Regions from separate parts of the Robertmurraya beringensis genome, predicted to be linked through region 4. Evidence: riboswitches for the same ligand, from Rfam matches in the RefSeq annotation. Region 4 holds a riboswitch; each other region holds the start of a gene.
The links. A riboswitch is a leader RNA that binds a small molecule or an ion and turns the genes downstream of it on or off. The one in region 4 is predicted to bind cobalamin.
Positions count from the first base shown of each region.

Region 1 (6,259 bases), on a different contig from region 4:
AAGAATATCTTCCATATTCCATTTACTCGTCGATAAAAACGGCACCAGGATTTCCTTATTAAAATCCTAGTGCCTATAAATTTTTCACAAATACTTCATATATGATTAATAAACGGATACTAGTGAGAGATGTTCTACACTCGCCTCAACCAGGAGTTTTCTTTCCCCTTTATCCAGCCGTATCAAGGTTAAACTTGTTCCCTCACTGATAGGAGCAGACCAAAAATTATTTAGTGAATGCTTTTTCACGATAGATAAGAATGCCATAATGGTTACTCCATGAGTGACCATTAGCACTCTCCCGCCACCGTGCATTCTCTCTATTTCTTGTAGAAAGTCTTCCACTCTTGTCATCACATCTGTAAAGGTTTCTCCTCCATCGTTGTAATATCGCTCTGGAGCATTCCAATAATGATCATACTCTGATGGAAACTCATGATAAATTTCGTCATCCGTTTTTCCCTGCCATTTTCCTAGGTGAATTTCCATTAACCTCGGGTCTGTTTTCATATTTGTTTCATTTGGCCGGATAAGCTTCGCGGTGGTATAAGCCCTTCCACTTGGAGAAGAGATCACTTCATCAAATGGGGTAGTAGCTAAGTAGTCTCTTAATCGTTTAGCATCCTCCACTCCTTTTTTTGTAAGGGCGGAATCCAATCTACCTTGCATTCGCTTTTGTACATTCCATGTGGTTTGTCCATGCCTAACAATATATAAATCAATCATCATGGTCACTCCCTTTACGATTTAAAAAGTTAATTCATGATAGTAATAACCAGAGAGTTCCTTCACCTCATGCTCTTTATCAACTGGAAAAGCAATCAGGAAGCAGGTAGATGGACCAGATGTTTTTTCTAAATTAACCACAGAGTTTACCTCACTTTTTAAAAACGTTCGGTTTGAAAAAAGACGATTCAATTCATAAAGGATCCCTTTGGACCCCACAGGCAATAAGACAGTGCCATCTAGTTGTGAGAGCTCCTTCACTAATCGTAACGGAGCTACTTCTGCTTCCTGCTCAATCACTTCATTTCCAACAAGAGGAAGACCAATAACCGCCACTTTCGTATTTTCAAGAAAGGGAATGGCACTCAAAGGAGCATGGCTCGTTCTATTTCCTAATACCGTTAATCCGACGGCAGATTGAACAAGCAAGAAGTTACTTTCGGTGCTTCCACTGATCGGAACGTTTGGTACATCTAGCTCAAGCAGACCTTTCGTAATTCCCTTTACGAGTTCTTCCCAAGATCCATCTCCGCAGAAGTTTTGAAGAATCACTGCTTCAGGAATAGCCCCCGCCGAGTAGCATTCCATAGCTGCCACACGAAAAGTATAATAACCAACGATATCGTAAGGAACCTGTACCGCATCGAGCTTCTTTAACCCGATCGCCCCGCTATTATCAGAAGCTACCACAAGGGTTTCTTTTCCCATTTTAAGTAATTGAACATCTCTCATTTTTGAAATTTCCCCGCTACTGCTGGTTTCATGATGCTAGCTAATCGTGGAGCAACGATCACAGCTAAAACGGTATTAAAGATAGATGCAATGAGTAAAGAGGGAACCAGACTAATATAAAATGCTTTTGAGATTAAAAAGATAAATGGGAGGGGAGCTGCAAAGGTATTACCTAGCACGAATAAAATAGACGCCGTCCACTTGCTGCCTTTTTGATAAAAATAAGCAAATATCCATGTAAGTATTGCCATTTCGATAGCGATTAAGAAATGCATAGGTCCAAGAGGCATTCCTCCGATTAATGCTGATACCATATGGCCTATTCCACCGACGATCGCCCCTGGGATTCCTCCTAAAAGCGCGGCAGCAACGATTGCTGGAAACGAATCAAGCGCGACACTTCCGATGATTGCTGGAATTTTCAACATGCCACCTACAACTGTTAAAGCGATAAACACAGCCATCCAAGTTACTTTTTCCACCTTCATTTTTTCTTCCTCCTTTTGATTTGCAATTACTTCATGCGTTGCCCAATTCCGTACCAAATATTATCCACTCGATCACATAGTTGGACCGTATCCTGAAATGTCCATCCTGCATCATCACGCCATTTCCGATCTGCTTTTTCAACAGGTACAATTCCTCTAGTAATATCTGACCCAATGATGACGAGTTTTCTCTTGCAACCATCCTTTTCCCATTGATCCCAATTCAATAGTGTCTCTTTCCATATTTGTCTTACTTTATCTGATTCGTGTTGCAGCGATAAATCCCTGATCCAATACTCGATTCCTTCAACCACCACTAAGGAGTCAGTAGAATCTTCACTAATCCAGTCATAATATGAGCATTCATAAGCTTTTATCCAACTTACTCGTGGATACTGACCCAAACAAAAATGGCTACGTACCCACTCGGCTTTTCCGTTACATGCTCCTCCCATCACGAAATACAACGTCATCATCCTCCTTTTTCATGCAAATTGGAATTCCTGCTTCCACGAGATACGCTTCCTTTGCCCTTGCAACGACCTGTTGATTTAACCTTCCAAGGATCTTTGCATACACAAGAACAAGGTCACTAGAGTGAATCGGTTCATTCAAGATTTCATTACTAACGACGATGAGGGTGTGACAACTTTTCTGTACCGAAAGGATCCCCTCTATGATTGATATCCTGATTTCCTTATGAAAAGACGGGTCCATCAGCCTCTCCTCGGTTTGAAACAAACGGTTGTTTAATAGATTCGTTAAGCAGTCAAAGAGCACAATATCATTCGGTTGAAAAACAGTGGAGAGGTTATGTAAAAAATAGGGTTCCTCCCAAGTTACCCACTGGTGCTCGCCTTCATTTCTTTGCTGTTGATGCCTTTTAATTCGGTCCTTCATTTCCTCATCAAAAGCAACTCCTGAAGCAATATAGTGGAGATTTCCTTGAGTTTTCTTTGTTAGCTCCATGGCTGTTTTCTCAGCAAAACTGCTTTTTCCACTTCTAACCCCACCACTAATAAATATCAGCTGTCCAGCCTCCGCCATGCACTCATCACCTCTAATAACCTTTCATGCTCGTTTTCTCCCTTAATCGCCAATCGTAGCCACTTTCCGTCAAGTCCTGGGAAATTCATCGTATGCCGTGGAATCATCCCCTTTTCCATCAAAAAACGGAAAAACGGAAATGGATCGGAGACTTTCGTATCTTTTAGCAAATAAAAATTTACGTTTGAAGGGGAATAAGAGAATTCCTGATCACGATAAAAAGACTGTAGCCTCTCCCGCTCCTTTTTTATCAATTGAATGGTTTGTTCTATATAGTCACTTTCTGACAAACACCATTCCCCCACCTTCATAGCTATCGCATTCACACTCCAATGCGGTTTGCTTTCCCTAATTTTTGCTAGCAGGGCTTCATTGGCCATTAAGTATCCTAAGCGGATTCCTGGAATGCTGAACATTTTGGTCATGGAACGAAGAATGATCATGTTCTCGCAATGTTGGAGACAGGAAACGATAGATTCGTACTCTTCAATAAAGTCGTAAAAGGCTTCGTCGACGATAAGCAAGGTTCCGTATCGGGCACATTCACGGGCAAGAACCTCAATCGTATGTTTCGGAAAAAACATTCCCGTTGGATTGTTTGGATTGCACAGAAATACAGCGTCTACTTCTCGTAAGCTCACTAGTAATTCATCAATGCGTAATTCCCATCTGTCTACATCCATCAAGTGGTAGCGTACCTCACATTGATTCACTCGGCACGCTTCTTCGTATTCGGAAAAGGCTGGTTGTACGATGAGCACTTTTTTACCAGTGAGCAGTCGTCCGACCAAAGAAATAAGCTCCGCCCCGCCGTTCCCCACTAAGATTTGCTCTTTCCTTACTCCTTCTTGCTTTGAAAGCAAACCTGTAAGCCTTTCTGCCGTTGGATCCGGATAATCAGATACAAGAGAAAACAGCTCATTCCACCTGTTCTTTACTGTGGCCGGTGGACCGATCGGATTAATATTGGCGCTAAAATCAATCACTGTTTCAGGCATGTCAAGATGTAGTGCTTTATATAAAAATTGTGGATTAGCTCCGTGCGTAGGCCACTTCAACGATCATCCCTCCAATCCATAATAAAAGTAAAAATGAGAGTACCGTTCGAGTTAAAATACCTTTGGCTTGCAAAATATGCTCCGCAGTGACAGGAAAATAAGGTTCTCCCATTTTGGCTCGATCGGAGCGAATGCCCTTATAATAGTTGATTCCTCCGAGCTGAATCCCAAGTATTGCAGCCACAGCAGCCTCTCCCCATCCACTGTTTGGGCTCGGATGTTTCTTTGCATCACGAAGGACAATTTTCGCTGACTCTTTTACCGAGGATCGGACCGGCTTATTGCTTAAGAGCATACAAATGGAGGTTAGGCGACTCGGTATCAAATTTAACCAATCATCAAGCTTCGCCGACGCCCAGCCAAACTCCATATATTTATCATTTTTATACCCAACCATCGAATCGCAAGTATTGACTGCACGGTACAGCATCGCAAGGGGTGCACCACCAAGAAACGCCCAAAATAAGGGAGCAGTTACTCCGTCACTTGTGTTTTCGGCAACCGTTTCAATCGTCGCGCGAACCACCCCCTGTTCATCGAGCTGGTCGGTGTCACGGCCCACGATATACGATAACTTATGGCGAGATTCCACGAGATCTCCCTTTTTTAACGGACCGTACACCGTCATCGCTGCCTCCTTTAAGCTTTTTTGAGCAATCGTCGTCCAGATGATCACCGCTTCAACCACAATGCCGACCATGAGATGAACTTGATAAGCTAGCATCGTAATCAAGAGCGTAATTCCCACAACGAGCAGGAGAAGCGTAACTACCATAGCCACTCCCTTCCATTTTTTCCGCGTCCCTTTATTCCACTTATTATCGAACTTATAGATCAGCGATCCGATCCATTTCACTGGATGTGGCCAATCGATCGGATCACCGAGAAGTAAATCAATAAAATAAGCAATCGTCATGGTCAATAAATGTTGAAAAAACATGGTTAACCCTCCTTTTTAATAACAAGTTGGGCAGTTTCCACCCGAAGAAAGCCTTTGTTGCGTAGCCCATAAAAAAACATCTCCACATAGATATGGAGATGTTGGAATAAGCTTCTTCCTTATGTAAGAAACCGACCACACCACCTATCCTCGTAGGTACACGGTGTCAAGATATAGTCAGGTTTCCTGGCTGATGGTCATTGCTTTCTGCACCTTCCCATGCAATTCCTTATTGCACAGTGGTTTTTACAGTATGCTCCCATTTACAGTGGCGGGACCGCGTTGGACTTTCACCAACTTCCCTAGACTTCTAAAAAGAAGTACACCTATTCTTGCTCATATTTACTTTTCATATCTTAATACTAATCTTGTAACAAAGGAATGACAAGGCAATCGCTGACATATTTTTTTCATTGTGACAAATCGGAACCGCCATTCACTGCCACCATAAAAATATTAAAAGCGACAAAATAGGACAAATGAAGACAACTTTTAAAATCTACCAAATGAATCTTTTGTCATCTTTCTTTACAATTCTCCTTCTATTTGTTAAAATTTTTTAATAATTTAAAACATTAACACCATTGGTTTTTAATAGATTGGGAGGGAATTATTTTGGCAGAATTAAGAAGTAATATGATAAAAAAGGGATTTGATCGTGCACCACACCGAAGCCTTTTGCGTGCGGCTGGGGTAAAAGAAGAGGATTTTGGTAAGCCATTTATCGCAGTAGTTAACTCCTACATTGATATCGTGCCAGGACATGTGCACTTACAAGAGTTCGGGAAAATTGTCAAAGACGCTATCCGTGAAGCAGGTGGAGTTCCATTTGAAATGAACACAATCGGTGTCGATGATGGAATTGCAATGGGTCATATCGGCATGCGCTACTCGCTACCAAGCCGTGAAATCATTGCTGACTCGGTTGAAACGGTTGTCGCTGCTCACTGGTTTGATGGAATGGTTTGTATCCCGAACTGTGACAAGATTACTCCAGGTATGTTAATGGCATCACTTCGTTTAAATATCCCTACTGTTTTTGTAAGCGGTGGACCAATGAAGGCTGGAGTAACTAGCGATGGCAAAAAGATCTCACTTTCTTCTGTATTCGAAGGCGTTGGTGCATACCAAGCTGGAAAACTTGATGACAAGGGACTATTAGAATTAGAACAGTTTGGCTGTCCGACATGTGGATCTTGTTCAGGTATGTTCACAGCAAACTCGATGAACTGTTTAGCAGAAGCGCTTGGATTGGCTCTTCCTGGTAA
Region 1 is NZ_JBHLUU010000128.1:30,444-36,702, reverse strand. It holds gene ACFFHF_RS23955 (histidine phosphatase family protein) at 106-729, opposite strand; gene ACFFHF_RS23950 (ATP-binding protein) at 748-1,458, opposite strand; gene ACFFHF_RS23945 (ECF transporter S component) at 1,455-1,946, opposite strand; gene ACFFHF_RS23940 (bifunctional adenosylcobinamide kinase/adenosylcobinamide-phosphate guanylyltransferase) at 1,973-2,419, opposite strand; gene ACFFHF_RS23935 (bifunctional adenosylcobinamide kinase/adenosylcobinamide-phosphate guanylyltransferase) at 2,385-2,993, opposite strand; gene cobD (threonine-phosphate decarboxylase CobD) at 2,972-4,051, opposite strand; gene cbiB (adenosylcobinamide-phosphate synthase CbiB) at 4,026-4,991, opposite strand; cobalamin riboswitch at 5,151-5,336, opposite strand; gene ilvD (dihydroxy-acid dehydratase) at 5,607-6,259, shown strand, end outside.
Region 1: it holds a riboswitch for cobalamin, as region 4 does, so the genes downstream of both, cbiB (adenosylcobinamide-phosphate synthase CbiB) here and ACFFHF_RS08540 (anaerobic ribonucleoside triphosphate reductase) in region 4, are expected to answer to the same signal.

Region 2 (6,259 bases), on a different contig from region 4:
TGCTGACCATCATAGCTAATAAAATCCGTTGGCGCATTCCCCCACTAAGTTCAAATGGATATGACGATAATATTAGGTTTGGATGAGAAAAACCAACCTGATTTAAAAGAGAATGTAGGTACTCTTCTAACTCCTTACTCTTCCACTTTTGTCTAAGTCTTAATGTTTCCACCATTTGTTTTTTTATCGTTCTAATGGGATTTAAACCATTTAAAGATTCTTGAATCAGTAAGGAAATTTCCTTACGCCTAAACCTTTGCCATTCCTTCTCGTCAAGAAAGTTAATGATCTGGTCATTATAAATCATTTGGCCTTTGGTCACCTTCCACCGATCTCCTAACATGCCTACCATTGCATGCGCTGTTACACTCTTTCCACATCCACTTGGTCCTGTAATAGCGACCATTTCTCCAGCAAATAATTCAAAAGATATATTTTGAACGATAGGTTTATGATAATAAGAAATTTCTAAATCTTTTACACGTAAAAGAGGCCTGTTTGAAATCAATTTCCTACACCTCTTTCACACTGTGTTTACTATACTGATCACCTATTAATTGACAGGCTAACATAAACAGGAAGAGGGCCAGTCCCGGAAAAATCATGACAAATGGCGCAATCTGAAAATACAAAGTGGCATCATGTAGCATACTTCCCCATTCTGGAGTCGGAGGTTGGGTTCCTAGGCCTAAAAAAGAAAGTGCTGCTATTAAAAGGACAATTTTCCCCATATCCAACGTTCCAAACACCACTAGATTTTGGAGAATAACAGGAAATATATAATACCTCATGATACGAAAATGTGAATTCCCTGACATTCGAGCAGAGAAAATATAATCTTCTTCGCATGTTTTTATTACTAAACTACGAATGAACCGAACATAATTAGTCCATCGAACGATTAAAATAGCCATTACCATATTGAAAAGACTGGGACCTAATACGCCAACAATCGTTATTGCCAGGATAATATCTGGAATGGCAAGGGTGACATCGATGAAACGCATGATCAAATAGTCTAACCTCCCACGAAAATATCCTATAAATAAAGCAATAGGAAGGCTAATAACAAAGGTTAAAAGCATAATGATCACAGAATACACAACACTTACTCTTATCCCATAAATAATTCGTGATAAGATACAACGTCCTAAATGATCCGTTCCAAAGGGATATTCGAAATTTGGCGATAATAGGCGTTTAGAGAGATTTACTTCCAGAGGGTCATGAGGAGATACCCCTGGTGCTAATAAGCCAATTACAAAAATAAAGATAAGAAGAGATACACCAACCATTTTCTTACACTTAAATATATCTCTGACCTTCATGGACATCCCTCCCCTAACGTACGGTTAATCTTGGATCTAATACGACATATATAAAATCTACAATTATATGGACAGTGACAAATAGACATGAAGTAAACACTACATATCCTTGAATGACTGGATAATCTCGCATATTAATGGCATCGATTATATACTTTCCTAACCCAGGCCAAGAAAAAATAGTTTCTACAATTACACTTCCAGCTAGCATAAATGCTAAACTAGTCCCAAGCATGGTTAGCACTGGTAGAAAAGCGTGTTTAAAAATATGAAAAATAAAGATTCTTGTTCTTGAAATACCTCTCATTTTTGCAGCCTTAACAAAAGGTTGATTGTTCAGCTCGAGCATATTTGTTCGAAGGATACGAGCATACACCACTCCCAAACCCAATCCCAGGGTTATAGCAGGTAGCACAAGGTGTTGTAATGTTCCACGACCCATAGAAGGAAACCAACCAAATTGAACAGAGAAAAAATAAATAAATAGAAATCCCAACCAAAAAGTAGGAACGGAAGAACCGACAATGGCCAGCATTCTTCCCACTAAATCCAAGCAGTTATTAGAATAAATAGCCGTAGAAATCCCCAAAATAATCGTCACTAAAAACATAACAAGTAATCCAGCGAATGCCAATTCCAACGTCGCGGGTAGCCTATATACTAATTCCTTTACAACGGGTTCTTTGGAAACATAGGATGTCCCCCAATCCCATAAAAAAGCGTCTTTTAACCAATGAATATATTGACTCCATAAGCTCTCTGTCAAACCTAATTCTTCTCTTAAGGCTATCAATGCTTCTTCAGATGCTGGCACATTATGCTTGGTTAATAGGATATATGCTGGATCACCTGGTGCTAACCTTAATAATAGAAAAGTGAAAGTAGATACGAAAAAAATCACGAAAAACAAATGCAATAAACGGGCTAACCCATAACGAATCATATGCTTCCCTACTTACTTATATCAAGCTGGGAGTGAATATAGTAATACTCAATAGGATGTGGAGTAAACCCTTCCACCCCTTTTTTAGCACTAAATACGGTCTTGGGATGAACAATAAATGATTGTGGCACGTCATTAATAATCAAATCTTGAATTTCAATCGCTACCTGATCACGCTTCGCTCGGTCAGTAGTTTCATTTAATTCATTGATTTTCTGATCAACGATTGGAGATTCATAGTTACTAATATTAGATTCACTACTTGATTGATAGAACATACTTAAAAAGTATTGCGGATCTCCAGTATGCGCAGTTAGCATGCTATACATGGATAAATCCCAATCTTCATTCATTAACGCTTCATCAATATTTTCTACTTGACGTATACTTACTTTTATTCCTTGTTTCAATAATTCACTTTGAATTACCTCCGCCATAACGGTTAACTCCGGACGTTGTGGAAAGGTAAAAAGTGTAACATCAAATATAGTCCCTTGCCTTTCCCAAATACCTTCTTCATTTTTCTTCCAACCTGCTTTTTTTAGTAACTCACTACTAGATAACGATGGTTCTAGTTTCGCAACATTCCCAAATGAGAATACTTCCGGAAAGGGACTTTTTGCTTCTGTACCTGCATTTAGCATAATAGATTGAACAATCTCTTCACGTGGAGTATTCAAATCAACCACTTTTCTAAGAGCTAATTCCTTAAAAAATGGGGAATTCATATTAAACATCAACATATGAGTTCGTAATGATGGAGTGACGTATACTTCAAATTTTTCATCCTTTTCTAATACTGCCATGTTATCAATCGGAATATCTGTCGCACCATCCACATCACCTGATTGAAGTGACATTAATCTCGTAGTTCCTTCTGGAATATACTTAATGATTACTTCAGACAATAGCGCTTGTTCTCCCCAATAATCTTCAAATCTTTCCACAACAAGGGATTCATCTTTTTTAAATTGTTTAAACGAAAAGGCTCCTGTAAGAGCAGGATAACGATTCTCATCATCTATAGTGCTTACATCCGCGATCATTGTAGATGGATCTGCTAAATGAGGAATTAATGCTGCGTTCGCTTGTACAGTGACAATTATTAACTCATGTGCGGATACAACCTCTATGGTTTCAATGTTCAAAAGGTCTTTTACTTTTGGATCCTTCTCTATCGAGCGCAGTAAGGAATTCTTTACACTTGACGCATCCATCGCTTTTCCGTTGTGAAAACTAACATTCTCCTCAAGCTTAAATCTCCATGTAGTAGCATCTTCTTGCGTCCATTCTTTCGCTAACCACGGATTAACTTGTAAATCTTCATCCAACTTTACCAATGTTTCTCCTGTTCCTGTACGCATAACCTCCCAACTATCACTACCATGGGGGTCAAGACTTTGTGGACTCCAAGGGAATGCCAGAGTCATTTTTTTATCTTTTTTAGGGGAATCTCCAATTCCAATAGTTTTTTCCTGGCTACATCCAGAGAACACGATTAGGAAACAAACAAAAAAATACACCATTTTCCCCTTACCATATTTACCCATAAAAATACCTCCATTATTAAATAAAAAAAGCACTTCCAACCGTAATAACGAAAGCGGTCAGAAATGCTTTTCATGATAGAGGGGAATAGGAATCTCACCACATCCAAACTCATTGATGTTGGCATGTATAAGAAGATCCTTTATCAGCATCCTAACCACCTCCCTAAAATCCCGTAGGTCAATCGGCGATGTTAAAATAGGCAGGTCTCCTGACTTAAGGAAACATTCAAACCTTCCCAGGAGTACCCCAGTGGTATATTTGAATGTTCTTCACACTATTGTGAAATTCCCATTACAGTGGCGGGTCCGTGTCGGCATTTAACCGACTTCCCTTTTAAGCGGATAAAGTTATATCTAGCACCTATTTCCAAAACATTATTAAGATGTACTTAGTAATTTAATTTCAATTCCGAAAACCTTCTTCTTTTTACTGACCTATTCCCTTCCAAAACCAGTTGACTATCCTCTAATTATGGTGATGATGATGTTCATACCCATGTTCTTCCGCATATTTACGGAAATTTTCTAAATCTTGCATTCCAGTCGATGTACCGTTTAAGGCCTGGTTCATACGTTCTAACAGTACCGTTCTTAACTTTGGATGATAGCCAAAATACTGTGCTATATCTATTGATACATGCGGATAAGACTCTTTAAACTGTTCGGCCATTTTATTCATTCTTTTCATTAAAATGCCCGTAAATAAAAAATACGGCAGCATGATGATTTTTTTTGCGCCCAATTTAATGCAGCGTTCCATCCCATCCTGCACAGTTGGCGTCGTTACCCCCATAAAGGCACTTTCAACAATAGGTACATTTAATTTCTCCCACAATAATCTGCTAATTTTATAAAAATCACCATTAGCATATGGATCGCTGCCGCCTCGTCCAATTAATAAAATGGCCGTATCCTCATGCTTTTGCTCCACATCAAAACCTGTTTCAGTAAGTCTTGTTTTTAAAATTTCAAAAACTTCCTCATGAACACCTATCGTTTGGCCATAGGTAAATTGAACATCTGGGAAATGCTCTTTTGCATGTTCAATTTCTGCAGGAATGTGCAATTTTGAGTGTCCTGCATGTAATAAAATGATGGGAATTACATGTATTTCATCCGCACCTTTTTCAACACATATCTGAATCCCATCTTCAATATTTGGTGTTGCAAATTCTAAAAAGCATGTTTCTACTAAAAGGGCTGGATCAATGTATTCTTTCATCTGCCCGATAAATTCGCGAACCTCTATATTTCCTGCCTCCAGCCTGCTACCATGTCCAACAAATAATACAGCTTTTTTAATTGGTCCATTACCTTTCTTGTATTTTTCAATTCCTTTTATGCGGTCTTCGCTGCGCTTCCGCACACCGTGCTCCATTGAATAAATGATAGCATCTTGTTCAACTGCCTCATGAACAATATCACGAGCGGTTTCTTCATGTTGAACCGAATACCATGTCCCTTTTGGGTAATCAATTACTACGCATTTATCTTTACAGCGGCCGTTACATCGTGTACGGGATGTATGAATATGCTCATCCAAACGGTTTTTACGGATTTCATCACGAATTTGCTGCGTGACCTCTTCAGCTCCTGCTGCCATACAGGTTGCCCCATTGCAAATAAGTAAGTGACGCTGCATTTGTGTTAAATCCCATGTCGTCATAAAGTTACCTCCCTCTCTCCATCATCTTGGACCCTCTATATCTCTTTGTTATATCAACAGAGCCTCCGATTAAAGCACGTATATTAGAGGTTAAAACGAAACTTAGTCATGTAACTTCACAGGCTCCCAACTAATGATCGCAGCATAGAATGTGTGACGGTATACATACTGGCCATTCTCCATAGCAATAAAACCTTCGAGTGATGCTTTCACATGTGCCATATCAAACTGGGGTGATAAGATTTTTTTGCTTTGTGCTTCATATAATTGCTGCAACGTATCATAACGATACTCACGCTCCAGCTTGAGCATTTCACAATTTGCAAAAATCCCTAACTGATACAGCATATTGACGATGGTAATATAATCACGGCGAGGATATTTAATGTAATAGCCAAACTGCTCATCTAAAATAACGTAATGCGGCTGAATAGGTCCTGTTGTTAAGCCAATGATGGCTCGCTTTTTGGCAAGCCGGTTCATTTTTTTCAACGCCGCATTCATTTCATACATACGATAAAAGCAGTTCACCCCAATAACAACATCATGTTGCTCAATTTGCGCTTTTTCCCATTTACTATGAACGAACCGAACATTTGCATCGTTTTCAAAGTATTGTTTTAAATAATCAAGCACACTTTCAGAACCATCCACTAACGTTAATCTTTTGACGTTTTGACGGAGTTGAAAGGTATAATTGCCCCAGCCCGGCCCCATTTCAATACAAGATGCATTCTGCGGGATATGCTGTTTCATTACTTCGTAAATTTTT
Region 2 is NZ_JBHLUU010000027.1:113,210-119,468, forward strand. It holds gene ACFFHF_RS09730 (ATP-binding cassette domain-containing protein) at 1-508, opposite strand, end outside; gene ACFFHF_RS09735 (ABC transporter permease) at 513-1,328, opposite strand; gene nikB (nickel ABC transporter permease) at 1,342-2,271, opposite strand; gene ACFFHF_RS09745 (ABC transporter substrate-binding protein) at 2,280-3,821, opposite strand; cobalamin riboswitch at 4,004-4,201, opposite strand; gene ACFFHF_RS09750 (CbiX/SirB N-terminal domain-containing protein) at 4,288-5,487, opposite strand; gene ACFFHF_RS09755 (methyltransferase domain-containing protein) at 5,590-6,259, opposite strand, start outside.
Region 2: it holds a riboswitch for cobalamin, as region 4 does, so the genes downstream of both, ACFFHF_RS09745 (ABC transporter substrate-binding protein) here and ACFFHF_RS08540 (anaerobic ribonucleoside triphosphate reductase) in region 4, are expected to answer to the same signal.

Region 3 (6,259 bases), on a different contig from region 4:
TTCTCCACTGGACGCAGGGCTAATGCTCCTACCAGGTGCCATCGCCATGGCGATTATGTCTCCTATTACGGGGAGATTGTTTGATAAATTTGGTGGGCGAGTATTGGCGCTTATTGGTTTAGGAATCACGGTGATCACTACGTATGAGTTTAGTCAGTTAACGGTAGATTTAAGCTATACCCACTTAGTTATCCTTTACACGGTCCGGATGATCGGGATGTCATTTGTTATGATGCCTGTTTCAACAAACGGATTAAATCAACTTCCGACGCGTTTCTATCCACATGGTACAGCAATGAACAATACGTTAAACCAAGTGGCTGGGGCAATCGGAACCGCATTACTCGTTACAGTTATGTCCAATCGTACAGAAACACACGCTCAAGAACTAGCTGACGAAGCGATGAAGACGGCAGCCGGTCAAGGAGCAGGAGTCGCACAGCCAACTGCTGAAATGATCGCTCAAATGAAAGAGCAGATCATGATGAAGGCGATGCTCGAAGGAATAAACGATGCATTCCTAGTGGCTACAGGGATTTCAATTGTTGCCTTCATTCTCGCTTTCTTTATCAAGCGTGCCACTCAAGCAGAGGATCCTCTAGAAGGAAAAGAGGCGCCAAAGGTGGTACCGGCGAAGTTAGCTGAGAATTAAATATAAAAAAGAAGAACTCCTTGAAAATGAAAAGGAGTTCTTCTTTTTTAGTTGTGCTTTTGATTGGGATACCTTCACCGTCTGTTTTGAAGTACGGTGTTCATGAAGATATTGAAATTTGTCTTATCCTTAATCAAGTAACCAGCAAAAGTAAAATAACCGGAGATTTTTACGTTAAATGTAGAACGGAGTTCGTTTTGGGGTAAATAAGTGGAGGTTTTCCGCTTATCCAAAGAAAAAACCCCTATTTTCAATTTTTCTGAGACAATAGGCGGAATCTCTCCGTCTATTTAGGTCTTTTTTAGAAAAAATTACTAATTAAGCGGAATACCTCCGTCTATTTATCAGATCGGTTGCTTAACCTGATCCACAGCCGATAGTGAGTAGCTACAGACCCCATGTCCTCCCGAAGTCAACAACAATATTTTACCAAAACAAACATTTTCTACTTGCTAATCTACTAAACTACCTTTAGTATTAAATTTGTATTATCTAGATATGGGTATATAAAATTAAATTCCAACTATATATAGTGTTGTTGCCTTAAGATAAGATGCCGCACGGCTTAATAGGGAATCTGGTGAAAGACCAGAACTGCCCCCGCACCTGTAAATGCTGACAAAATGAACAAACCACTGTGTAGTTTGCTTACGAGAAGTAGTTGCCTAAATGGGAAGGGTTCAAAGTAGAGTGAAGCATAAGTCAGGAGACCTATCTTACTTAAGATGTTTCAACTTCTTCGGGGACTTGGGAAGATGAGACGATGGCGACAGAAGACAAAATCGTGTTTGCCTGTTTGTCTTTTGCTGAAATCGTTTCATCCGCTCAAGGACCCACCTTAGCGGATTTTTTATTTTCAGGAGGGACGAGCATGACAGTAGTAGATGTACATGAAGATTATAAGTCGGTGTTAAGAGCGATTGAAGAGTGTTCTTCAACTTATCAGTTAGACGCGACAGAGATAACAAAAATGATCAATGAATTAGAGGCAGCAAAAAAAGAAGTGAGCCAACAAGCTTTATTTTATTCTTTAAATAAAATCGCGATGGACCAGCCGGATTGGACTTTTGTTGCCGCACGAATCTATTTAACGGAACTATACAAACAAGCTTCACAAAACCGAAACTACGATTCCACATATACATATGGGGACTTTTACGATTTGCTAGCAACGTTAACGGAGAAAGGAATTTACTCTCCAAAACTGCTGCAAATGTATACAGAGGAAGAAATTAAACAATTAGCAGCGGGAATCAATCCGGAACGAGATCAGCTTTTCAACTATATTGGTCTGTTCCTCTTTGCCGATCGTTACCTTGCAAGAGATCATGATCGAAAGGTATATGAATTGCCGCAAGAGAGATTCATGGTGATTGCCATGACTATCATGATGAACGAATCGAAAGGCCAGAGACTAGAGTTAGTAAAAGAAGCTTATTGGGCATTAAGCCATTTATATATGACTGTCGCAACACCAACCTTATCCAATGCAGGGAAGAACTTTGGTCAGCTGTCCTCTTGTTTTATTGACACAGTGGATGACTCGCTTGACGGGATTTATTTGAACAATTGGGATATCGCTCGCTTAAGTAAAGAAGGCGGTGGAATCGGAATTTATTACGGAAAGGTTCGTGCGTTAGGTTCCGATATCAAAGGGTTCAAAGGGATGTCCTCTGGTGTTGTACCTTGGATTCGATTGATTAATGATACGGCTGTAAGTGTCGATCAATTGGGGCAAAGACAAGGAGCAGTCGCCATTTATTTAGATATATTCCATAAAGACGTGATGAATGGCTTCCTTGAGCTAAAAACCAATAACGGAGATGAACGAAGAAAGGCTCACGATATTTTCACTGGAGTCACCATTCCAGATTTATTTATGGAAAAACTTTTAGAAAAAGATGAAAATGGCAGAAGCATCGGGGAATGGCATACATTCTGTCCACACCAAGTAAAGCAGCTGATGGGCTGGAAGGACGAAAATGGAACACCTCTTGGACTTGAAGACTTTTATGATGAAAATGATAGAAAGTATTTTACGGAAAAATACGAAGAAGCGGTGAATCAGCCTCTTTTACCAAGAAAAACCTACCGTGCAATGGATATTATGGCCCGAATCATGGTCGCACAGTTAGAAACAGGTACACCATACATGTTCTATCGAGATGAGGTCAATCGTCAAAATCCAAATAAGCGTGCAGAAGGAAGAACGTCTATCTACTGCAGTAATTTATGTACCGAAATTGCCCAAAACATGTCGAGTACAACGATTGTAAAAGAATACAAGGACGAAGATGGCAATCTAGTAATCGTAAGAAAGCCGGGAGAATTTGTTGTATGTAATCTTTCCTCGATCAATCTCGCAAAGTCTTATGGTGCCAATGAGCTTGAACGATTAATCAGAATTCAAGTGCGGATGCTAGACAATGTGATTGATCTAAATACCATTCCAGTCGGACAAGCCGAATTAACGAATCAAAAATATCGAGCGGTCGGCCTAGGTACGTTTGGATGGCATCACCTATTAGCCTTACAATCGATCCACTGGGAATCAGAGGAAGCGGTCCAGTTTGCTGATGAACTATACGAAAATATTGCCTATTATACGATTCAAGCTTCTATGGAGCTTGCGAAGGAAAAAGGAGCATTCAGTCAATTTGAGACGTCTGAATGGGCTACAGGAAAGTATTTCGAGCGAAGAAATTACACGTCCGAGCGTTGGAGTGAATTAAAGGAACAAGTAAAAACAAACGGAATTCGTAATGGCTGGCTGATGGCGATTGCCCCGAATTCTTCAACGGCAAAAATTGGTGGTTCCACCGATGGAATTGATCCATTGTACGCAGTGGAATATGCAGAAGAGAAGAAGAACTTTAAGTTCAAGGTAACCGCACCTGACTTAAACCATCGCACATACGCTTACTACCGTAGAGCAAGGCATGAGTTAGACCAAGTGTGGAGCATTCGCCAAAACGCTGCACGTCAACGCCATATTGACCAGTCCATCAGCTTTAACTTATATGTCAGACACGATATCAAAGCAAAGGACTTGCTCCACTTACACGTAGAAGCATGGAAGCAAGGGTTAAAAACCACGTATTATGTGAGAAGTACCTCACAGTCAGAGATTGAAGAATGTGAAGCTTGCCATAGCTAAGCTTGAAAGGAGAAGGGACCATGTCAATCAATGCCCCATTAAATAAAATCAAACTGTTGAATCCTACTTTTCCAAATCGTTCAACAGGTATTATTAACGGACAATCTTCCGGTCTCTTAAACTGGAATGATATCGCCTATCCACAAATGTATGATTTGTATCAAACCTTGCTGTCTAATTTTTGGAAGGCACAAGAAATCAATATGCAAGATGATATTAAACAATGGGATTCATTATCTTCACATGAAAAGGATATCTTTTTACGGGTGAACACGCAGCTTGCCTCCCTTGATAGCCTTCAAACACCAACGATGAGTCAAGTGCTCGATTATGTGACCGATTCTAGCTTTAAGGCCATCTTTGCGGTCATTGCTCAGCAGGAAGCTGTTCATAATGAATCGTACTCCTATATATTAAGTTCATTGGTTCCAGTAAGTGAACAAAATGCGCGCTTCAATCAAGCGAAGGATGACCCGATCGTGCAAAAGAGAAACCAACTTATTTTGGATGCTTATGAACAATTCCGTTCCCATCCAAATGCACAGAATTTATACGAGCTAGCCATCAACTCCATCATCTTAGAAGGAATCTACTTCTATGCGGGCTTTGCCTTTTTCTATAATCTTGCTCGTCAGCAAAAGATGTTAAAGACAAGTACGATGATTAGCTATATCCAAAGAGATGAGATGCAGCATGCGTATTTTATTTCTCAGTTTGTACGAATTATGTTAACGGAAAATCCAGAGCTCAATAACCCAGCAAATATTCAATATGCAAAGAATCGCATCCAAGAAGCGGTGGAGCTGGAGAAGGAATGGGCGGGAGAAATATTAGCAGAGATGAACGGAATTGATCTGGAAGAGTTCGGACAATATGTGGAGTATCTGGCCAATAAAAGGCTTCGTCAATTGGGTCTGGATCATCTTTATGGTGACCGTGAAAATTCAATGCCATGGATTCAAGTGTTTAGTGACGAAATGATTAATGAAACCAAGTCAGACTTTTTTGAGCAGAAATCCCGTACCTATACAAAGGTGACACAGTCCAATGGCTTTGACGAACTTTAAGGGAAAAGTAGCGATTGTCTATTCATCCGTCACGGGGAATACAGAAGAACTTGTTCGTATGGTAGCAAGCTGCCTTCAATCACGATCAATGTCTACGGATTTATTTCAAGTAGAAGATTTTCTCCGTGCGAACATGGATGACTATGATGGGTTGGTCATCGGAACTTACACATGGGGCAATGGAGAAATTCCAGTAGAAATGAAGCCTGTGTACCAAGAAATAGAACGTCAACATGTTCGAGAGCTCGCCACAGGAGTGGTTGGGACGGGGGATTCCTTTTACCCTTCCTTTTGTGGAGCGGTGGATGAGTTTAGGGATATGCTCTATGTGCAGACTTCCTTAGTAGCCACACTAAAAGTAGAATTACAGCCACAGTTTAAGGATTATGAAAAATGTGAAAAACTGGCTGAGTTAATGATAGAAAAAATTCAAAGTCGTACCTATAGTACGGTGTGAAAAAGGTAGTGGGCTCTTGCCTACTACCTTTTTTTATATTCAATGTTTACCATATATATAATTTGGGTATAAAGGAGGGTCTCTATTTTTGTAGAGGGACTGCATGCGCAAGGCAGATCCTTCTTTTTTGTGTTTAATTATAGAAAATTGAATATATTAAACTAGAATTATATGTAAATTTCAATGAGTAAAAATGAAAGATTTGTTTAAAAATACCATTCTTTGTTAAAATAAAGAGTGAGGGTAAAGCAGATGACGGATAAACAAATGAATGAGCTTGTTAGTTTTTTACTAGCAGGAGATGAAATAGAAACCGGTAAAGACCAGTAGAAAATCATGGTGGAATTATAGAGGTTTCGAGTAAACCTGGGGAAGGGACGACCTTCATTCTTGTTCTACCTTTAGTATAAACGACTTACGTAAGGGAGAAGAAACAATCTAATAGTATTTACGCTTCATGAAGTCATGATCATAACTATTAAATTCTTTCGGATTGCAGCAAGTTTATGGAAAAAGGGGTATAGTAAGTTTTGAAAATATCAGACAAAGAGTTGATGGATGCTTATGCTGCAGCATTGAAGTTGGCTTTAGATCATGAACTTATACAGTTATTAGAGGAAGAGGTAGACAAAAGAAAATTAAGACAATTAGTAGAAAACTATTCAATTGAGCAGTGATTGACCTTTAGCCAGATACTATTAGATAGACAAGTTACCTTTACGAGCAGGTATGGCAGGTTAAATTAATGAGAAGTAAGGGCGATTCTATAAATTTGCAGGAGCAAACCTTTAAGGGAATCCGCTAATTTTCGTTCATAGGGGATAGGGAATTGACAGAAACTTACTTGGAATTACTCGCAATGGATAAAGAACTATTGTTTGAGGCATTTACCCATGCCCCATTAGGAATGGTGCTGTTAGGGATAA
Region 3 is NZ_JBHLUU010000123.1:28,242-34,500, forward strand. It holds gene ACFFHF_RS20540 (DHA2 family efflux MFS transporter permease subunit) at 1-652, shown strand, start outside; cobalamin riboswitch at 1,187-1,384, shown strand; gene ACFFHF_RS20545 (ribonucleoside-diphosphate reductase subunit alpha) at 1,524-3,809, shown strand; gene ACFFHF_RS20550 (ribonucleotide-diphosphate reductase subunit beta) at 3,830-4,876, shown strand; gene ACFFHF_RS20555 (flavodoxin domain-containing protein) at 4,857-5,333, shown strand; gene sda (sporulation histidine kinase inhibitor Sda) at 5,864-6,010, shown strand; gene ACFFHF_RS20565 (PAS domain S-box protein) at 6,163-6,259, shown strand, end outside.
Region 3: it holds a riboswitch for cobalamin, as region 4 does, so the genes downstream of both, ACFFHF_RS20545 (ribonucleoside-diphosphate reductase subunit alpha) here and ACFFHF_RS08540 (anaerobic ribonucleoside triphosphate reductase) in region 4, are expected to answer to the same signal.

Region 4 (6,259 bases):
TGGAATTTCTCCGTCTATTTTTCCGCTCGGGTTCTTTACCTGATTCCCCAACAGTTAAGCGCATACGTCAATTCTTGTGTCTTTTAATAAGAAAGCACCTGAATGGAAACATACTAGTAATAAAAACAGGCTCTTTCCCTTAAGCCATATATAATACAATCTCTTGTTTCTTCAAGGAAGCCTGTACATCAATAATCCGCTGATTACCGCTTCCGCGAAAACGTTTCTGCGGTACCATTTTCTCGATTAAAAACTTTCCGTCCACTAATACGTCTACTTCCCGTAGAAATTGCTGTACATCCGCATTCCTTTCAGACCAACGTAAAAGTTCTTCAAATGTAAAGCCTGTATACGACCAAATATTTAATCCCCTTGCTTTTACACGTTTCACTAATGAAAATAGCTCTTGGCAATAAAGAAAAGGTTCTCCACCGGATAAGGTTAATCCATCTAAAAAAGGATTCTCCATCATTTGGTTGTAAATATCATCTTCCACATAAGGTTCACCATAGTCTTTATCCCAGGATTCTTGATTATGACATCCAAGGCAATGATGCGGGCACCCTGATACAAAGAGAACCGCTCTCCACCCTACACCATTCGAGATAGAATCAGAATAGAAACCTCCGATTTTCAATTTCGTCCCCCCTGCCTTTTATGAATGAATCACTCGATCTAGTAATTCCGCTTTTTTACCATCATTCCACTTGCCTGTTGTACCAACCAGGTATCCAGTAATACGTTGGATAACATCCAACCGATCGCCATGACAGTATTCACATATGGTTGCATCGGCATCGCTTGTTTCGTGTCCACAATCTATGCATCGACAGATCGTATGATTTAAGCTGAAATAGCCGATATCTAATTGATGGGCCATGAGCACCATTTTTTCGATCGCCTGCCAGTTTTCTAATGCTTTTCCATCTAATTCAATATACGCAATATGTCCACCTAACGTTAAGGCATGGTAAGGTGCTTCAATGGTCATTTTCTTAACCGCCGACAAGTGATGCCATACTGGGACATGGTTTGAATTGGTATAGTATTCTCGAGTATTGATTCCTTCTACTTCACCAAAACGTTCTCGATCATGTTTTGGGAATTTTTTGCACAACGACTCGGCGGGTGTAGCAAGTAAGCTATAGTTAAGTTGAAATCGTTCTTTAAGTTCCGTACATTTATCTCGCATAAAAGTGACGATTTCCAACCCTTTTGTTTGTGCTTCAGCTGATTCTCCGTGATGTTTCCCCTCTAAAACGAGTAAACATTCCGCTAATCCAATAAATCCAATCGCTAAAGTAGATTGATTGATTACTTTTTCAATAGTGTCTTCTGGTTTTAATTCACTTCCACCCCGCCATAAATATTTTATGACCGTTGGGAACTGTTTCACTAAAGCTTGTTTTTGAAAATCAAAGCGGGTTTTTAATTGTTCACCCACTTCTTCTATTAAGTACTCAAGTTTCTCATAAAAACGGCTCCATTTCTCACCTTCAGAAATTCCTTCTTTTTTAACTTCTTCCCATGTCTCTAATGCGATTCGCACTAGATTAATAGAAGTAAAGGAAGCATTACCCCGACCAACGGAAGTTTTTTCTCCATGAATATTTTCAAATACACGAGTACGACAACCCATGGTAGCTGTTTCATACAGATAACGTGTTGGATCTCCGGCACTCCATTTTTCATGCTGATTAAAAGACGCATCTAAATTGATAAAGTTTGGAAAGAAACGTTTTGCCGTTACGCGACAGGCTAATCGGAATAAATCATAATTAGAATCGCCCTCTTTCAAATTGACACCGTCTTTCACTTTAAAAATTTGAATGGGAAAAATAGCTGTTTGCCCATAACCAACACCACGTTCTGTTGAAAGGAGTAGCTGCTCCATCACACATCGTCCCTCTGGAGAGGTATCTGTCCCATAATTAATAGAAGAGAAAACGACTTGATTCCCGCCGCGCGAATGAATGCTGTTCATGTTATGTATAAACCCTTCCATCGCCTGATACACCGTATTTATCGTACGATTTAACGCATATTGAATGACTCTTTCCGCTCCGGTCAAACCGTCCAAATCATTTTCCTTATAAGCAGAAATAGGTACAGCCTTTAATTTGTCAAAATCACTTCCCGTAAATTCACAAGCCTTCTTTAATTCTTTTTCATAAGTTACTTTAACAAATGGAGCCATATAGAAATCAAATGCTGGGATGGCTTGTCCTCCGTGCATTTCATTTTGAGCAGTCTCGAGAGAAATACACGCCATTATTGCCGCCCCATGAATCCCCTTGGGACGACGTAGTGCAGCATGATTCACCTCCATTCCATTCTTGAGCAGTTGATCAAGCGGATGTTGTAAGCAAGTTAAGCTTCGAGTTGGATAATAATCCAGATCATGGATATGGATCGCTCCCGTTCGATGCAAGAAATGATGTTCCGGTTTCAGCAATTCGGCTGTCGTATAAGCTTTTGTTGTTTCACTTGCAAACTTCATCATCATACCCGAAGGTGTCTCCGCACTCATATTGGCATTTTCCTTCGTAATATCGTTTGATTCCGCTCTAATAATTGATGCAATCGTTTCAAATGATTTTCCATTTCTAGCTTTCGTTCTTTCTTCATGGTATAAAATATAGGCAGTTGCTACGTCCAATCTTTCATTCTTCACTAGTTCCATTTCAACAATGTCTTGAATTTCATCTACTGAAATTTGCCTTTGTTGAATTTGTGTATGTAAAGCATCCAATACCTTTTGAGCTAGGTTTGTTGTCATTCCTGGTTCTGTAGCTTTTTCAGCCTTTTCAACAGCCTGTATGATTTTTTCAGGGCAAAACGGAACAATACATTTATCTCGTTTGATTACTTCTTGTAAGGTATTCATCATTTGCAAAATCATCACGTTCTTTCGTAAAAAGTATGTGTAAGAAAAGAATGGCGGTTGATTACCTTTTTAATAGGAAGATTCTCCAGTAGGTCAGATTGTTTTAGCATAAAGTTTCATAAAACCCCTCTTTTTGTCGTCAAATAAAAAAGCTATCTCATTGAAAGAGATAGCCTAAAATGGAAACGTTCAGAAATAAAAAAATGGATACGTCTCCATTCCTCAATCCCCGAAGAAATGATTCATCTGTTTTATATAGGCAGGTCTCCTGGCTTTGCTTCATTCTCCGATTCCCTTCCCATGCAGTTGCATAGTGGCATTGAATCATCGTCAGCTTCACAGTTGCGGGGACAGCATCGGAATTACACCGAATTTCCCTATTAAACTACATATAGTAGTACCTGTATAAAACGAACACCATATATTGTTTTCAATAGAATCAAGTGTACCACCCTTGAAATGGAAAGTAAATCTATAAATAGGAAGTTCACGAAAATGTAAAATTTAGACTTCTTATTCATGTACCCTCAAAGGTTATTGATGATATGTTAAAAGAGTTGCATACACATAGAGATCAAATAAACGATTTGCTTCACCATTTAACCATGACCCCGGATATTGTTGGAATGAATCCGATACATGAAATGTAACCGAAAGATATCTCTAGTACCATCCTTACTTTGTTAGCCAAAAAAATAAAGCATTACCCCTGATTTGAGGTAATGCTCTGATATTTTTTACATCATTTAATTTAGGGATGTTGCACTTTTCGTCTTTTGTCCTTTAAAAATAAGTTGATCCAGTGCAAAAGCATTAGAACCTGTTAGAGCAAGAGATACGGCCATTACTAAAAATGCTAAATCCAATTCATATCCAGCCATTTGACCATTTCCTAAAAAACCTGCCGCTAATTTCACTTTTAAGATGGCTCCGAGCATAAGTACCGCAAAAAGAACGGAAACCCATCTTGTAAATAACCCAAGTACTAAGGCAAGTCCTCCCACAACTTCTATTAAAGCCACACCGTAAGCAAGAAACCCTGGAAGCCCTATGCTGCTAAACCATCCTACCGTATTTTCAATCCCACCTTGGAATTTAACGAATCCGTGAATAAAAAAGATGATTCCTAATACTACTCGTAAAATGACAGAACATAATTCAAACTTGTTTTCCATTTTTCTTTTTCCTCCGTGGTTTAATTTTGTTTTGAGATTACTTTTTTGAATCTCCAAACTCTGATTAGAATTGGTTAATTATTTAAATCAGCTAGAATCCATTTCATCAAGTCTTGTTGGTTTTCTACTGAAATTGTATGTCCTTCTGAATAGGATTGAAAAGTAACTTGTGACCCTAGCCCTTGGAAAAACACATGACTGTCTACTCCCCATTCATACGGTAGTACGTTGTCAAATTTACCGTGAGAAATAAACAACGAAAGCTGATTAACAGGTTTCATGTTGTATTCTTCTTTAACGAATCCAGGAATATAACCGCTTAGGGCAACAATCCCCTTGATTCGGTTCCCCAATGTTAAGCCAAGCGTCATGGACAAAATCGCTCCTTGACTAAATCCAAGTAAATATATGCTATCTGGGTTGATTGGATAATTGTCAGTTGCATAATCAATGAAGGTAGTCAACTCACTGATTGCATGGTCAAATGCTTCTCTATGTGGTTTACCAAAGCCTTGAATGGTAAAGTATGCAAAACCTGGTGGTTGAGCTAAAGGACCACGAACGCTAAAAATGTAAAACGTATCTTCTAGTCCCTGAACAAGCGGCAGCATATTTTGTTCATTACTTCCCATACCATGCATCACAAAAATAGCAGGATAGGTTTTATTTGGCTCAATTTGAGATGGTTTACGAAGTTCATAAATCATTGGTGAATTCAATATACCTCATCCCTCCTTAAAATATTTACTCATATAGAAAACAATTCTCTATTAGAAAACACCTGAACAAAAAAATTGTTTCTTAATATGAATACTTGTTGTTTATAAGATAACAACCAAAGATATAGTATGTCAATAGTTTATTTGCTAATATATAATTATGTTTCATAATTGAAAACATTGGAGATGATTCGTCTGGATATTGGAGCCAAAATTCGAGCCATAAGAAACAGAAAAAAAATCACCATTTCTCAGATGTGTGAAGGAACAGGTCTTTCTAAAGGATTTATTAGCAATGTAGAGAACAACAATACTTCACCTTCTATTAATACATTAAGTACCATTGCAACGTTTTTAGATGTCCCTCTACCCTATTTACTGTTAGAAAAGAAGCAGCATATGCGTGTGGTTCGGAAAGAGGAAAGAACCAATTCTTCTTTTAATCATTTAAAAATTGAGCACTTAGCATCCAAAGGCGGACTGAGAACGATGATCGTTGAATTCCCCCCAGGAACTTCCATTGGAGAACCTCATTCACACGAGGGAGAAGAGTGTCACTTAGTTTTGGAAGGAAAAATACTGGCTGAACAAGGAGAGGATTCATTTATTGTAGAAGAAGGTGATTCCTTTAGTTGGAATGCGAGTGTCCCCCACTACGTTAAAAACATTGGAGATAGTAAAGCCGTAGTATTTATTTCTATCTATTCGGAAACTGAATTGATAGATGTATTATGATTTTTAAAAGGGACGGTTCCTTCGCTCTTGTTAGAAGCAAAAGGAACCGTCCTTATTTTTCATGTTTTACTCCTTGGTGGAGACTCTATTAGCAAAAACCACCAATTACCTTTATAATATCCAAGTATAATACAGGCTCTGCTACTTTTTGTAATGACCTTAAAGTTAATGTCTTTTGTTGGGGAAAGGTATCATTTAGTTTTGTTGTTGGTACAATGTAAAATTCCCATTGGCTAGTATCCTGTGGATTAATAATAGTAGGATCCTTTTCTTTCATTAGACAAAAGACATAGATGTCTGCATTCCTTTTGGCATCTGGACTATATTTATTTGTTTCGTAGTCAAATTCCTTTTTATGCCCGATGCTAAAGCTGATCTTCGATGGTTTACCACTATACCAAGCCTGAATGTAAGCAGCTGATTTCACCTCTATTTTCTTATCTTTATAGATCAAGTCATAAGCTTCCCATTCTATTCTGGATTGATTTACAGTCCCAAGTGCCGAAGCAACTAAAAATTCTGCAAATATCCCTCTTAAATTATTTGTTAAGATGTTGTAAAATCCCCATTGCCAAAAATCTAATATGGTATATTCAGTCCCTAATACCTTCTCACCTTGGCTTAGTCGGATATTTGGATTCATCCACTGCACTTCCTTAATAAAATGTCTATCTTTGCTTGTGTACTTTTATAAGTTACCTAAAAATTGAAAATCTAATCCATAAACAAACAGTAAAACTGTC
Region 4 is NZ_JBHLUU010000025.1:31,493-37,751, forward strand. It holds gene nrdG (anaerobic ribonucleoside-triphosphate reductase activating protein) at 140-637, opposite strand; gene ACFFHF_RS08540 (anaerobic ribonucleoside triphosphate reductase) at 656-2,890, opposite strand; cobalamin riboswitch at 3,129-3,307, opposite strand; gene ACFFHF_RS08545 (DoxX family protein) at 3,634-4,062, opposite strand; gene ACFFHF_RS08550 (alpha/beta hydrolase) at 4,137-4,781, opposite strand; gene ACFFHF_RS08555 (helix-turn-helix domain-containing protein) at 4,977-5,516, shown strand; gene ACFFHF_RS08560 (hypothetical protein) at 5,605-6,159, opposite strand.